Regions from separate parts of the Micromonospora sp. B11E3 genome, predicted to be linked through region 2. Evidence: riboswitches for the same ligand, from Rfam matches in the RefSeq annotation. Region 2 holds a riboswitch; each other region holds the start of a gene.
What was found. A riboswitch is a leader RNA that binds a small molecule or an ion and turns the genes downstream of it on or off. The one in region 2 is predicted to bind S-adenosylmethionine.

Region 1: it holds a riboswitch for S-adenosylmethionine, as region 2 does, so the genes downstream of both, ABGB16_RS14250 (ABC transporter substrate-binding protein) here and ABGB16_RS26750 (aminotransferase class V-fold PLP-dependent enzyme) in region 2, are expected to answer to the same signal.
Region 3: it holds a riboswitch for S-adenosylmethionine, as region 2 does, so the genes downstream of both, thrC (threonine synthase) here and ABGB16_RS26750 (aminotransferase class V-fold PLP-dependent enzyme) in region 2, are expected to answer to the same signal.

What each region holds. Positions count from the first base shown of each region.
Region 1 covers NZ_JBDPMC010000022.1:86,745-91,660, forward strand. Annotated here, with positions in the region: gene ABGB16_RS14240 (amino acid ABC transporter ATP-binding protein) at 1-326, opposite strand, end outside; gene ABGB16_RS14245 (amino acid ABC transporter permease) at 323-1,129, opposite strand; gene ABGB16_RS14250 (ABC transporter substrate-binding protein) at 1,164-2,060, opposite strand; SAM riboswitch class IV at 2,308-2,419, opposite strand; gene ABGB16_RS14255 (LacI family DNA-binding transcriptional regulator) at 2,694-3,731, shown strand; gene ABGB16_RS14260 (N-acetylmuramoyl-L-alanine amidase) at 3,917-4,916, opposite strand, start outside.
Region 2 covers NZ_JBDPMC010000071.1:22,635-27,550, reverse strand. Annotated here, with positions in the region: gene ABGB16_RS26755 (FUSC family protein) at 1-1,041, shown strand, start outside; gene ABGB16_RS26750 (aminotransferase class V-fold PLP-dependent enzyme) at 1,082-2,350, opposite strand; SAM riboswitch class IV at 2,398-2,517, opposite strand; gene ABGB16_RS26745 (PrsW family intramembrane metalloprotease) at 2,584-4,032, shown strand; gene ABGB16_RS26740 (hypothetical protein) at 4,098-4,265, opposite strand; gene ABGB16_RS26735 (co-chaperone GroES) at 4,403-4,750, opposite strand; gene ABGB16_RS26730 (AI-2E family transporter) at 4,894-4,916, shown strand, end outside.
Region 3 covers NZ_JBDPMC010000040.1:9,747-14,662, forward strand. Annotated here, with positions in the region: gene paaN (phenylacetic acid degradation protein PaaN) at 1-476, opposite strand, end outside; gene ABGB16_RS20065 (GNAT family N-acetyltransferase) at 529-1,548, opposite strand; gene thrC (threonine synthase) at 1,962-3,248, opposite strand; SAM riboswitch class I at 3,260-3,390, opposite strand; gene ABGB16_RS20075 (DoxX family protein) at 3,550-3,993, opposite strand; gene ABGB16_RS20080 (ABC transporter permease subunit) at 4,100-4,916, opposite strand, start outside.

The sequences.
Region 1 (4,916 bases), on a different contig from region 2:
AGCGCCAGGGTGACGTTGCGCAGCACGGTCATGTGCGGGAACAGGTTGAACTGCTGGAAGACCATGCCGACCCGCTGGCGCAGCGCGTCCGGGTCGTCGCCCAGCACGCTGCGCCCGTCCAGCAGCACGTCGCCCCGGTCGGGCTCGAGCAGCCGGTTGATGGTGCGCAGCAGCGTGGACTTGCCGGAGCCGGACGGGCCGATGACGCAGGCCGTGCCGCCCCGGGCGACGTCCAGGCTCGCGCCGCGCAGCACCCGGTTGGCGCCGAAGGCGAGGTGCACGTCCCGGACGCTCAGGCTGACCGGCGCGCTCGTGGCGGTGCTCATCGGTGCTCCCTCCCTGCCGGGCCGCCGACGGCAGCCTCCCCGGGCAGCGCGGTCTCGCCGGCCAGCGCCAGCCCGCCGTCGTCGTCGGCCGCGGCGGCCGGGCGCCCCTGCCGCAGCCGCCGGTCGATCCAGTTGACCGCGTGGGTCAGCGGCACGGTCAGCGCCAGGTAGAACAGGCCCGCCAGCAGCAGTGCGGACTCGTTGCCGGTGTTCGCCGCGTGGTCCTGCCCGATCCGGAACAGCTCCCGCTGGCTGGCGACGAGGCCGAGGAAGTAGACCAGGCTGGAGTCCTTGATCAGCGCGATGAGCTGGTTGACCCACGCCGGCAGCACGCGGCGCACGCCCTGCGGGATGATCACCAGCCGCATCGCCTCGCCCCAGGAGAAGCCCAGCGCCCGGGCGCCCTCCAGCTGCGCGGCCTCCACGCTCTGGATGCCGGACCGGAAGATCTCCCCGATGTACGCCGCGGCGATCAGCGACAGCGCCAGGATGCCCAGCGGGTACGGGTTGGGACCCCACACCTGCATGCCCAGCGGCGCCAGCCCGACGCCGATGAGCAGGATCGTCGCCGCGGCGGGCAGCCCCCGGAAGACGTCGGTGTAGACCCGGGCCGGCCAGCGCAGCCACCGGGTACGGGAGATGCCGGCCACGGCCAGCAGAATGCCCAGCAGCGAGCCGAGCAGGGCGGCCGAGATCGCCAGGATCAGCGTGTTGGGCAGCCCGACCGTCAGCATCTCGGGCAGCGCCGCGCGCATCGAGTCCCAGTCGAAGAACGTCTCCCACAGGGTGCTCAGTGGATCCATCGTCCCGTCCGTCCCGCTCGCTCGTCACGTACCGTCAGGAAGCCGCCGAGGCGGACGCCGACGGCGCGGCCGTCCCGGACGGCTCGGTCGCCGCCGACGGGACCGGCACGGTGCCGCTGCCCGGCTTGAAGTCGGCCGGGATCGGGCGGCCCGGGTAGTACTGGGCCTGCAGCCGGCTCCAGGTGCCGTCGGCGATGACCTCGTCGAGGCCCTTGTTGAGCGCCTCGCGCAGCTTGTCGTTGCCCTTGGCCACCGCGTACGCGGTCGGGGCGGGGCTGAGCTGCTTCGCCGCCACCTTGATCTTGCCTCCGCTGTCGGCGGCGGTCTTCTCGCCGATCTCGGCCGGGGCGATCCACGCGTCGGCGGTGCCTGCCTTGAGCTGGTTGAGCGCGCCGTTGTAGTCGGGCACCCGCACCGGGTTCAGGTTCTGCCCGGTGGCGTAGTCGTCCTGCACGGTGCCCTGCACGACCACGACCCGCTTGCCCGCGAGCTGGTCGAAGCCGGTGATCGAGGAGCCGGCCGGGACGTCGAGGCCGAAGTAGCCGAAGTCGTAGCCGTTGCCGAAGTCGACGGTCTTCTTCCGCGCCTCGGTGATGGTGATCGACGAGCTGCCGACGTCGAACTTGTGGTTGTTGACCTGCGACAGCAGTGCGGAGAAGTCGGTGCCGACGAACTCCACCTTCAGGCCGATCTTCGCCGCGACCGCGGTGAGCAGGTCGTTGTCGAAGCCGGTGAACTTGCCGTCCTTCAGGTAGACGTTCGGCGGGGCGTCGGTGAGCGTGCCGGTGCGCAGCACGCCGGCCTGGAGCAGGCCGTACGGGTTGTCCGCCGCGTTCGGGGCGTCGTCGCCGCAGGCGGTCAGCGCCCCGGCGGCGAGGACGGCGGCGGCGCCGAGGGCGGCGACCTTGGTCAGGGCAGGAAGGAATCGCACAGGTGTCTCCTGGATCGGGGAAACGGCGCGCCGCCGACCGCCGAGGACGGCGTCGGGTGGGCGTACCGGGAGGGGTTGCCGGAAGGGGGCGCTCAGCGCGAGGTGCGGCGACAGCCGGCGCTGCACATTCGCATCAGGTCCACGTGCCGGCGCCTGACCAGCGCGACGCGGGGGAGCGGGGCTCCGGCCGGCGGGCGGAGGTGGTAGGCAGACATGGCTCTCCAGGGTCGGTGATGACCTGGGGACCAGGCCACGCTTGCACCGGTGACACTCCGGTGCCTGGTCTTCACCCGGGGCACCCCACCGCGGAGGAGGGTTGCCGGCCAGCGAGCCGGGGCTTGGCGCTGGCGCTCATGACCTGCACCGACAGTAACAGGGCACCCGGGCCGCCCGTCCAGCCGATATGACCACGCTCACGCGCTGTGACCGGACGGGTGGTCGGCGTCCACCGCCGGTAGCGCCGTACGTGGGCGAAAGGGCCTGGTCGCGGCTGGCGGAGACGTCTTCGTAACAGACCCTTGACCCCGTCGTCGGCGGACCCGCAGACTCCCCCGGAAACGTTTACGGGTTGCAGGCGGAGGTGCCGGGGGGCGTGGGTCGTAAACGTCTACCCTCGGTGCCGGGCGGCCGGCAGTGCACACCGTCGCCGCCCGCGCCGGCGTCTCGATCGCCTCGGCGTCCCGGGTGCTCAACGGCGTGGGCGGCGGCCCGGAGACCGTCCGCAAGGTGCATGCCGCCGCCGAGGTCGGATACGTCCCGAACGCCGTCGCACGCTCGCTGCAGTCGCAGCGCACCGGCCTGGTCGCGCTCGCCGTCGAGGACCTCGGCAACCCGGTGTACGCGGCGATGACGCGGGCCGTCGAGGAGATCGTCGCCGCGTCCGGCCGGCAACTGCTGGTGCACGCCACGGGCGGCCGGGTCGACGACGAGCGCGCCCTGCTGCGCCGGCTGGCCAACCGCCACGTCGACGGGATGATCGCCTCGCTGATCCGGGTCACCGAGGAGCACCTGGCCGCCATCGGCGACAGTCCCGTTCCGGTGGTGGTGGTCGGTCGGCTCGGCGCCGATGCCGCCGTCGACAACGTCCGCACCGACTCCCGCGCCGGCGTGGCGTTGGCCGTGGACCATCTGCTCGCCGCCGGCCGGCGGCGGATCGGCTTCGTCAACGGCCCCCTCGACACGGTCCCCGGCGCGGCCCGCGCCGCCGGCTTCCGGGCCGCCCTCGCCGCGCGGGGCGTCGAGTTCGACGACCGCCTGGTCGAGGTGGGCGACTTCCGGTACGACGCGGGCCGCGCCGCCACCGAGCGGCTGCTCGCCCGGGCCCGCCCCGACGCCCTGCTCTGCGCCGACGTCCTCATCGCCGTCGGCGCCCTGCACGCCCTGCTCGCCGCCGGCCACCGGGTGCCCGACGACGTCGCCCTGGTCGGCATGGACGACACCGAACTGGCGCGGATGGTGTTTCCCCAGCTGTCCAGCGTCTCCCTCGGCTCTGCCGAGCGCGGTCGGCGCGCCGCCGAGCTGCTGCTGCAGCGGATCGCCGAACCCGGCCTGCCGCCCCGCCGCGAGCAGGTCCCGCCGCGCCTGGTCGTCCGCGCCTCCAGCGCCGCGCCGTCCGCCGTGCCCACGGTCGCGGTACCCGGGCCGCTGGAACTGGGGGCGCGTGGGCGCTGATCGCGCGCACCGCCCCGCGTACCCGCAGGTGGCGGCGTGCCCGCGGCGCGCGACCGCCCGACGCCGCCCGCGGGGCCACGCCGTCGAGCGCCGCAACCCGTCGGGGGGGCCCGGTCCTGCCCGGCCCGTCGCCCGCCGGAGCGGGCGGCGGCGCGGGTGACCCACCCACGCCGCCGCCCGCGGTGTCAGTCCGCCTGGAACGACGGGCGGACGACGCCGCCGACGAGTGCGCACCAGGTGTTCGTGTCGACCTTGCCGTTCGGCTCCAGGCCGTGCAGCCGCTGCAGGTCCTGGACGGCCTTCTTGGTGGCGTAGTCGAACTGGCCGCTCACGGCGACGTCGGCCCAGCCCTTCATGTTCAGCATGAACTGGGCGGCGCTGACCGGGGCGCCGGTGGCGTCCTTCTCCAGCTCCGGCGCCAGCGTCTCCCACGTCGGCGTGGTCAGCGTGGCGTCGACCTCGACCGGGATGCCGTTGCGGGCCTGCCAGTCCTGCACCGCCGCCACGGTCGCCGCGTCGAAGGCGCTGCTGACCGACAGGGTGTAGCCGCGGTGGGTGAGCAGGTACTGCACCACCCGCACCGAGGGGGAGCTGACGAAACGCCACAGGTCCGGCCAGCGGCGCGCCGGCACGTCCGCGAGGTCGGTGCCCAGTTCGCGGAACACGCGCCGGCGCAGCGTCGGGAACTGCGCGTAGAACGCCGCGCCGGGGCAGAGGGTGTTGCGGAAGTCCCAGTGGCCGAAGATGTCGTGGGCGTGCAGCCCGTACTGGCGGCAGATCGTCGTGCAGAGCCGCACCAGCGAGTCCAGCAGCGCCTGCGGGGGCGTCTCGGTGACGTACGTGCCCTCGTTCTCGATACCGATGGCCCGGCCGTTCTCGCCGGGGCAGTGCGCCGAGATCATCTGCCGGTCGCCGGCGGTCAGCCGTTCCAGGCTGCCGCGGCGGCCCTCCGTCACGTACCCGCCGCGGCTGACCGTGAAGTGCTGGCCGGTGTCCGACCAGCCGTTGCCGTCCATGTGCAGGTTCTGGCAGTCCCGGGCCAGCTTGATCGCCTGCTCGCGGGAGTAGTCGGTGACGTTCGGGAACGCCATGTGGTGCACGATGATCTTGTTGGTGGGGATGGCGCTGACCGACAGCGGGTCCTTCGGCGGGCGGGCGCCCCACTGGTCGCAGCTGATGATCCAG
Region 2 (4,916 bases):
CTGAACAACCCGCAGCCGGTCTTCGCCCCGATCTCGGCGGTCGGCACCCTGGCCGCGTCGGTCGGCCAGCGGCTGCGCCGGACCGTCGAGCTGATCGTCGGGGTGGCCGTCGGGGTGTTCCTCGGCGACGGGCTGATCCTGCTGCTCGGCACCGGCGGCTGGCAGCTCGGGGTGGTGGTGACCGCCGCCATCCTGCTGACCCTTTTCTTCGGCGGCAGCGTGGCTGTCGTCATCCAGGCCGCCGCCACCGCCGTGCTGATCGTCACGCTCAGCCCGTCCACGCAGAACCTGGAGATACCGCGGTTCATCGACGCCGCCGTCGGCGGCGGCATCGCGCTGCTGGTGACGGCGATCCTGCTGCCGCTGAACCCGCTGCGGGTGATCAACCGGGCCGCGCGGCCGGCGCTGGAACTGCTCGCCGACCAGCTCGACAACGCGGCCCAGGCGCTGCGCGAGCGGGACCGCGACCGCGCCCAGCGGGCCCTGGAACGGCTCCGGGAGAACAAGGACGAACTGGCCGCCTTCACGGAGGCGATCGAGGGCGCCAAGGAGACCAGCACCCTCTCCCCGGCCCGCTGGCACCGGCGCAACGAGCTGACCTACTACGCCCAGGCGGCGGACCCCATCGACCGGGCGATGCGCAACAGCGGCACGCTCATCCGGCGCTCGGTGACCCTGCTCGAGGACGAGGAGGCGGTGCCGGAGCCGATGCCCGACGCCGTGAGCCACCTCGCCGAGTCGGTCCGGCTGCTCCGGCACGAGTTCTCCGTCGGGGCGGAGCCGCAGCGGGCCCGGGAGCGGTCCCTGCGCGCGGTCAGCGAGGCCGGCCGGGCGTACGGGCAGGGCGTCGGCTTCTCCGGCAGCGTGGTGATCGCGCAGGTGCGGACGACCGCCAGCGACCTGATGGTCGCCTCCGGCATCTCGCAGGAGGAGGCGAACCGGCTGGTCCGACGGGCCTTCGGCGGCCCGGAGAAGGAGCAGGAGGGCGAGGCCGAGAGCTCGGCCGGCCCGCGGCCCCCCACCGCCCCCGCCCTCGGCTGAGCGGTCGGGGGCCGCCGTCAACGCCTGGGACAGGCCCTCCTCACGCGGAACATCGGAGCGCCGCGAGGGCGGCGAGCAGGCGGTCGACGTCGTCGGTCGTGCTGCCCAGCCCGAGGCTGGCCCGTAGGGCGGTCGGCGGCAGGTCGGTGCGCCCGCTGCGGGCGGCGGCCTCGGCGAGCAGCCGCCGGGCCAGCGGGTGGGCGCAGAACAGCCCGTCGCGGACCCCGATGTCGTGCCCCGCGGCCAGCTCCGCCGCCACCTCGGCCGAGTCCCGGCCGGCCACGACGAACGACACGATGCCGACCCGCGGCGCGTCCGGGCCGAAGGTGCGCAGCTCCACCGCGTGCGGCAGGGCGGCCAGGCCGTCCCGGAGCCGGGCCAGCAGCGCCTGCTCGTGGGCGTGCAGCGCGGCCCGGTCGGCGTCGGCCAGCGCCGCGCACACCGCCGCCAGGGCGACCGCGCCGAGCAGGTTGGGCGTGCCGCCCTCGTGCCGGGCCGGGCCGGTGGTCCAGCGCACGTCGTGGGTGGCCGCGCCGACGTGGCTGGTGGCGCCGCCCCCGGCCAGGTACGGCGGGGCCGCGTCCAGCCAGTCGCTCCGGCCGAGCAGCACTCCCGCCCCGAACGGCGCGTACAGCTTGTGCCCGGAGGCGGCCAGGTAATCCACGTCCAGCGCGGCCACGTCGACCGGGGCGTGCGGGGCGAGCTGGGCGGCGTCGACCGCGATCCGGGCGCCGTGCCGGCGGGCCACCAGCGCCAGCTCGGCCACCGGCCAGCGCTCCCCGGTCACGTTGCTCGCCCCGGTCACCGCGACCAGCACCGGCAGATCGGCCCGCGTACCGCGGCGCAGCTCCGTCAGCGCGGCCTCCAGCGCGCGGACCGCTTCACGCGGGGCGGCCGGCACCGGCAGCCGCACCGAGCCGCGCGGCCAGGGCAGCAGGTTGGCGTGGTGCTCGCCGGCGAAGGTGACCACCGTGGTCCCGGCGGGCAGGGCCCGGGCCAGCAGGTTCAGCGCGTCGGTGGTGTTGCGGGTGAAGACGACGTGGTCGCCCGCGCGGGCGCCGAAGAAGTCGCCGACCGTCTGCCGCGCCCGCTCGTACTCGAGGGTGCAGCGCCGCGACAGCGCGCCGGCGCCGCGGTGCACGCTCGCGTACCAGGGCAGGAGCTCGGCCACGGCGTCGGCCGCGGCCCGCGCGCACGGCGCGCTGGCGGCGTGGTCGAGGTTGACCTGGCCCGGCACGCCGAGCACGTCGAGCGGCCGCGCGGTCCGCGACGGCAGCGGGGGCAGCGGGGGTACGAGGGTGACGGTCACTGGCCTACCTCCGAGGTCCGGGGACCCCGGGGTGGGCACCGGGACGGGGTCCGCGCTTGCCCAGCGCCGGACGGGGCTGGGCCCGGTCATCACCCGGGGCACCCCACCGCGAACTAGACGAGGGTTGCCGGCCAGCAAGCCGGGGCTTCGCGCTGGCACTCGTGACCTGCCGGCAGCATACCGCCCGCCGGATGCGGCCGGACCCGCCGGTCGGGGGTGACTACGCTGACGGGATGGCCGACACCCCGCCCGGCGGCGCCACCCCGCCGTGGACCGCGCCCCCCGTCCCGTCGCCGCCCGGCGGGGCCGACAGGATGCCGCCGCGCCGGCTGGGCTGGCGGCGGATCGTGGTGTTGACCCTGGTGGTGCTGCTGATCGCGGCCTGCGCGGTCTACATGCTGTTCGTGCTCGGCTCGAACCTCGGCCCGCAGGCGCTCCTGGTCGGCGTGCTCGCCGCCGTCCTGCCGGTGCCGGTCCTGGTCGCCGCCTTCCTCTGGCTCGACCGGTACGAGCCGGAGCCGCTGAAGTACCTGGTCTTCTGCTTCGCCTGGGGCGCGTTCGTCTCCACCGCCGCCTCGCTGACCGTCAACGAGTTCTTCGCCGCCCGGTTCGCCGACTGGCAGTTGCCCGCCGCACTCACCGGGGTGCTGGTCGCCCCGTTCATCGAGGAGTTGACCAAGGCGCTCGGGCCGATCCTGCTGCTGGTGTTCCGCCGCCGGGAGTGGTCCGGGATCACCGACGGCCTGGTCTACTGCGGGCTGTCGGCGGTCGGCTTCGCGATGGTGGAGAACATCCTCTACCTCGGCGGCTACGGCTACCGCTCGGGCGTCGACGAGTACGGCCCGGCGACCGGGGCCCAGCAGGTCATCGCGATCTTCATCGTCCGGATCCTGCTGTTCGGGTTCGCCCACCCGCTGTTCACCTCGATGACCGGGGTGGGGCTGGGCATCGCCGCCCGTGCGGCCGACCGGCGGCTGCGGTTCCTCGCCCCGATCGCGGGCCTGCTGCTGGCGATGATGCTGCACGGCACCTGGAACCTGCTGCCGTCGCTGGCCCAGGCCACGGGGCAGGCGGTGATCGCCCTGTACGGGTACCTCGGGGTGATGGTGCCGATCTTCTTCGGCATGGTCGGCCTGGCCGTCTGGCTGCGCGGCTGGGAGGGCCGGCTGACCGAGCGCACCCTGCCGGACTACGTGCGGGCCGGCTGGCTGACCCCGCCGGAGGTGGCCTCCCTGGGCAGCCTCGGCCGGCGGCACGCCGCCCGCACCTGGGCGCGGCGGGTCGCCGGGGACGCCGGGGTGAAGGCGATGCGCGGGTACCAGTTCTCCGCCACCCGCCTGGCCCTACTGCGCGACGGGATGCGCCGGGGGCTGGACCGCAGCCCCGTCGACCGGGAACGGACGGTGCGGGAGGAACGGGAACTGCTGGACGCGATCACGGCGTACCGGTCGTTCTTCGTCGGCCGCGACCCGCAGGCCCCGGTCGGGCGCTGGGACGGCCAGCGCTACCACCTGCGGTTCCCGGACGGCTCGGAGCGGCCGGTCGACGCCCCGGACGACCCCGTCGTGCCGATCCCCGTGGTGCTCGCCCCATCGCCGCCTCCCGCCCATCCGGCCGGCTACGGCCCGCCGGGCTGGTACGGCCCCGGCCCGGCCGCCCCCTGGCCGCCGGGCCGGCCCTGACCGGCCGGCCGCGCCCCCGGTTCTCGGGTCGGATCCGACCGGCCGGCCCCTCGGGTCGGGGCCCGTCAGGTCATCAGGCTGGTGAGGAAGTCTCCGAGGCCCTGCGCCATCGCCATCAGGCCCGCCCCGATCGCCTTGACCATCTGCGCCGCGCCCTCGGGCCGGAACGCCATGAAGTAGATCAGGAACGCGACGCTTCCCCAGGCGAGCAGCTTCTTGACGAATACCGGCATGGTCCCTCCCCAGGGCGCTGACGTGCCTGGCTTCCCGCCGCCGGCAGGCGCAAACGACGGCGGGAGCCGGGACGGGCCCCGGGGGAGAGGTGTCAAAAGGGGCCCCTGCCGTGCCAGAGGCACCGACAGGGCGGCCCTTACAGGTACAGGCCGGTGGAGCCGGACGGCTCCGACTCGACCCGCTCGGCGGCGACGGCGTGCACGTCCCGCTCGCGCAGCAGGACGTACCCCCGGCCGTGCAGCTCGACCTCCGACCGGTCGTCGGGGTCGAAGAGCACCCGGTCGCCGGAGACGATGGAGCGGACGTGCGGGCCCACGCCCACCGCGGTCGCCCAGGCCAGCCGCTTGCCCACCGCGGCGGTCGCGGGGATCACGATGCCGGCGGTGGAGCGGCGCTCACCCTCGCTCCCCTCCATCCGCACCAGCACCCGATCGTGCAGCATGCGGATCGGCAGGCCGGAGTCGAGATTCTTGTCGGCGGTCACGACGGAACGGTACCGCGTCGGCCCGGGCGGGTCCGCCGGTGGTTGCGCGGTGACCTCGGGGGCGGTTGTGGCGGAATCCGCCTATGGTGGTGCCCGGGGAACGTATCCTGGCCCCCCTGTCGTCCTGGTTGGGCGGATACCTGATGCGGGAGGTGCGCTTGAGCCG
Region 3 (4,916 bases), on a different contig from region 2:
GCCCGGTCCAGCGCGTGCGCGCCGCCGGCCTGGAAGGCCATCACGAACGCCTGGCCGCTGGTGAACTGCACCGCGTTGGCCAGCTCGAAGACGTGCTTGTGCAGCCGCGCCAGGATCTCCAGACAGACCCCGGCCCGGGCCTGCGGGCCGGCGTCGCGCCAGGCCGGCAGGGCGGCCGAGGCGGCGGCCACCAGGTCGGCGGCGGCGGCGTGCGGGTAGCGCACGTTCAGCTCCAGCCCGAACGGGCTCGCCTCGGTGGCGACCCGGTCGCCCGAGCCCGGCTGGTCGAGGGGAAAGTCGCCGTTCAGGTACGCCTCGAAGGCGGCCTTGCCGTCGGCGGCGGCGGTCTCGCCGTACACCCGGGGGCTGGGCGACTCGGGGTAGGCGGACCAGTACCCGCGCTCCGTGATGGCGGTCAACGCACGGGTGAGGGTGTCGGCGTGCCTGTCGTACAGGGGGTGCGGGGTCTCCGTCATGCCCGCCATCATGCAACAGGAACCACCCCGATCAGTAGGGCCGTGTCACAACTCAGATCGTCAGCTGCCAGTCGGTCCAGCCGTCGACCGGGCGGAAGCCGAGGCGCTCGTTGATGCTGATCATGTGGGCGTTCGCCGCCGCGTTGAAGGTGTCGACGGCACGCAGCTCCGGCTCGTGGGCGAGCAGGTGGCGCAGGTTCTCGATCTTGACGAGCAGCCCGAGCCGGTGCCCCCGGTGGTCGGGGTCGACGATGGTGATCTGCTGGAACGCGTGCCACGGGGTGCTCGGGCCGACGTCGAGCAGCGTCCAGGCGACCAGCCGGCCGGACGCCACGTGCACCGCCCCCTGGTGGTAGCGGCGCCGCCCCCGGACGTCCAGCGCCCGCTCGGTCCCCCGCAGCCGCTCGACGTCGATGTTCTCCGGCTCCCACTCCAGGTCGCCCAGCGGCACGTCGGCCATCAGCCGGCCGTCGAGGTAGGCGACGTCCGCCGCGTACTCGGCGGGAGTGTGGCCGTACCAGCGGACGACCCGGTAGCCGGCGGCGCGGGACCGGGCGTCGGCCAGCAGGTCGTCGAGCGCGGCCCGGTCGAGGCGGGTCGGGTCGAGCCGGCGGCGGACCTCGGCCAGCGCGGGCAGCGCGCCCGTCGCGGCGGCGAACGCCCCACCGGCCCCGCCCCGCTCCGGGCCGCCGGGCAGGGCCGACACGGCCGGGGCGAACACCCGCTTGCGCCCCCGCTCGCGCAGCAGGCGCACGCAGTGGCCGAGCAGCGCCCGGCCGACGCCGCGCCTCCGGTGCGCCGGGTGCACGGCCAGGTCGAGGCTGGCGTTCTCGGTGTTGTCGAGCTGCGGCAGGTCGAGGCGGAGGTACCCGGCCGGCACCCCGTCGAGCCGGGCGAGCGCCGCCACGACCTCGGTGCCCGGCATCGGGTGCCGGATCGCGCCCTCGAACCGCCGCCGGCACACCGGCGGGAAGTCCGGCACGTCCGCCGCTTCGGCCGCCGCCCTGATCCGGTACGCCCCGTCGACCGCCGCCTGGTCGGCCGGGTCGATCGGCGCGATGTCGATACCCATGGCCCGAGAGTGGCCCGGAGAAGACGATCGGGCCAGCGAATTTCCTCGCTGGCCCGATCGGAGGTTGGTCGGGAGGGACGGTCGCACAACGCCTCCGGCGCTGGGTCGGATGACTTGAAAAGTCTCCGGCGAAACGCCCTCCCGCACGGAGCATCGTGCGCCCGTCCGGTTCCTGCCGTCAAGTCCTTACCGGCAGGTTTTTCACACCGAACGCGAAAAGCCCGTTACCCAACGGATCCGCCCTATCCCCCGTCCGGGCGATCCGTCCCCACCCGACCGACGGACACCGCTGCCCCGCCCCGCCCGAACCTCCCGCGATCTTGCAGTTACGGCCCGACATATGGCGCGAACACCCCGAAACGAGGGCCACAAGTGCAAGATCGCCGAGGTCGGGTGGGGGCGGGGTGGGTGGGTCAGCCGAGGAGGCCGGCGTCGCGGGCGGCGCGCAGGGACGGCCTGATCCGGTGGGTCGGGCCGACCTGGCCGGCGACCGCGTCGAGGGTCTTCAGGCCCTCGCCGGTATTGAACACCACCGTCTCCGCCGTCGGGTCGAGCCGGCCGGACTCGACCAGCTTGCGCAACACCGCCACGGTCACCCCGCCCGCCGTCTCGGCGAAGACGCCGGCCGTCCGGGCCAGCAGGCGGATGCCCGCGCGGATCTCGTCGTCGTCGGCGTACTCCATCCACCCGCCGGTGCGCCGGACGGCCTCCAGCGCGTACAGGCCGGCGGCCGGGTCGCCGATGTTCAGCGACTTGGCGATGCCGGTGGGCTTGACGGGGGTGATGGTGTCGCTGCCGGCGTGCAGGGCGGTGGCGATCGGGTTGCAGCCGGCGGACTGGGCGCCGAACACCTTCCAGCCGCCGGCAGGCGCCTCGACCAGACCGATCTCGACCAGCTCGCTGAACGCCTTGTCGACCTTCGTGAGCAGTTCCCCGCTGGCCATCGGGATGACCACCTGGGCCGGGATGCGCCAGCCGAGCTGCTCGGCCACCTCGTACCCGAGGGTCTTGGAGCCCTCGGCGTAGTACGGCCGGACGTTGACGTTGACGAACGCCGTGTCCTCGAACTCGTCGGTCTCCACCAGCTCGCCGCAGAGCCGGTTCACGTCGTCGTACGAACCGTCGATGGCGACCAGCTCGCCGCCGTAGACGGCGGTGGTGATCACCTTGCCCTGCTCCAGGTCGCTCGGAATGAACACGACGGACGGGACCCCGGCGCGGGCGGCGTGCGCGGCGACGGAGTTGGCCAGGTTGCCCGTGGACGCGCAGGCGAACCGGGTGAAGCCGAGCGCCCGGGCCGCGGTCAACGCCACCGAGACGACCCGGTCCTTGAACGAGTGGGTGGGGTTGGCGCTGTCGTCCTTGACCCAGAGCGGGGCGGTGATGCCCAGCTCGGCGGCCAGGTGCGGGGCGGCGACCAGCGGGGTCAGCCCCGGATCGAGGGTCACCCGGGCGGCCGGGTCCTGGCCGGCCGGGAGCAGGGCGGCGTACCGCCACAGGTTGCGGGGGCCGGCCTCGATCTGCTCGCGGGTGACGCGGGCCAGGGCGGCCGGGTCGTAGTCGACCTCCAGCGGGCCGAAACATTCGAAACAGGCGTGCTGCGCGGCGAGCGGGTAGCGGGCCTGACAGGCCCGGCAGACCAGGGCGCGGGCGGGGCTGGCGGTGGTGTCGATGCCGGACGCGGCGAGGGTCGACGTCATGTCGAGGAGTCCTCTCATCTTCCCCACACCGCACCCTGCGGCGGGGACGGAATTGGCACCTGCCCGCGCCGCTCGTCGTCGAGCGCGTGGGTGGTTGCCGGGGCGTCTTTGGGCCGTATCCCTCAGCCCCTCTGGATGAGGTATGCAGTTGTGCTGCCGAGTCTACGACGGTCCTCCCGGGCCGCCACCCGTTCTTCCCACCCTGTGAGCTGCGCCGCAGTGTCCGCACAACTTCAGGGAAGTAGTGGCCTCGTCGCCGGCTGAGACCACTACTTCCCGGAAGTTGTCGCCGCCCGGTGGGTCAGCGGGCGGGGGTGAGGGTGGGGGTGGGAGTGGCGGTCGAGGAGCGGCGGCGGCCGAGGACGCTGTCGAGCGCCCAGCCGCCCGGGCCGAGCACCGCGACGAGCACGAACGACCAGCAGAACAGCGCCGCGAGCTCGCCGCCGTTGCGCAGCGGCAGCAGCCCGTCCGGCTGGTGCACCACGAAGTACGCGTACGCCATGGAGCCGGAGGCGAGCAGCGCGGCGGGCCGGGTGAGGAGCCCGACCAGCACGAGCGCGCCGCAGACGGCCTGGATCAGCGCGGCCCACCAGCCCGGCCACTGGCCGACCGGCACCGCCTGCCCGGTGCCCCGCGCCCCGCCGAACAGGCCGAACAGCGACGACATCCCGTGGAGCAGGAACAACAGGCCGATCACCATGCGGAACAGGGACAGCACCGGCGGACCCAACCGATCGACTCTCATCCAACACCTCCAGAGTCAACAATTGACTACGCAAGGATGCTGGATTAATTCAGGAGAGTCGATAGCTTTCTCGTTAAAAAGTTGTTTCCACGGGGTGCCCGTACGGTCAGCTCGTGATGTCCTTGCGGGTGAACCGCCAGTACGCTAGCGACCAGAAGACGGTGGCGTAGCCGACCGCCGAGACGCAGCCGCGCACCACGTCGTCCGTCTGCACCGGCGTCGACAGCAGCCCCAACCAGGCGGTGCTGTAGTGGGTCGGCAGGAAGGCGCGCAGCGCACCGAGCGCGGTGATCTGGTCCAGGATGCTGGAGAGGATCCAGAGCAGCACCGCCCCGCCGACCGCTCCGAGCGCCGCGTCCGTGACCACCGACAGCAGGAACGCCAGCCCGGCCACCGCCAGCAGGACGACCGCCAGGTAGCCGAGCACCGCCAGCAGCCGCAGCAGCCCCTCGCCCGGCTCCAACTGTGCCGCGACCTGGCTGTGCAGCGGCTCCCAGCCGTACCGGAGGGTGCCGGCGGCCAGGGCGGTGCCGGCGAGCAGCACGAGCGCCAGCCCCGCGTACGCGAGCGCCACCAGCAGCTTCACCGTCAGCAGCCGGGCCCGGGGCACCGGCACGGCGAGCAGGTACCGCAGGCTCCCCCAGCTCGCCTCGCTGGCCACCGTGTCCCCGAAGAACAGCGCGACCACCACGACCAGCAGGAACGACGCCGACACCAGCAGCGAGAACAGGGTGAAGTTCAGCCCGCCCGAGGTGGCCAGCTCGGACATGCTGGAGAACTCGCCCCGGCCGCCCCGGTCGTCCTCCCCGGAGTCGAACTGGAACGCGACCAGGATGATCAGCGGCAGCAGCACCATGAACCCGAGCGCGAGCTGGGTACGCCGCCGGGACGCCTGCCGGCGGAACTCCGCCCCGAACGGCAGC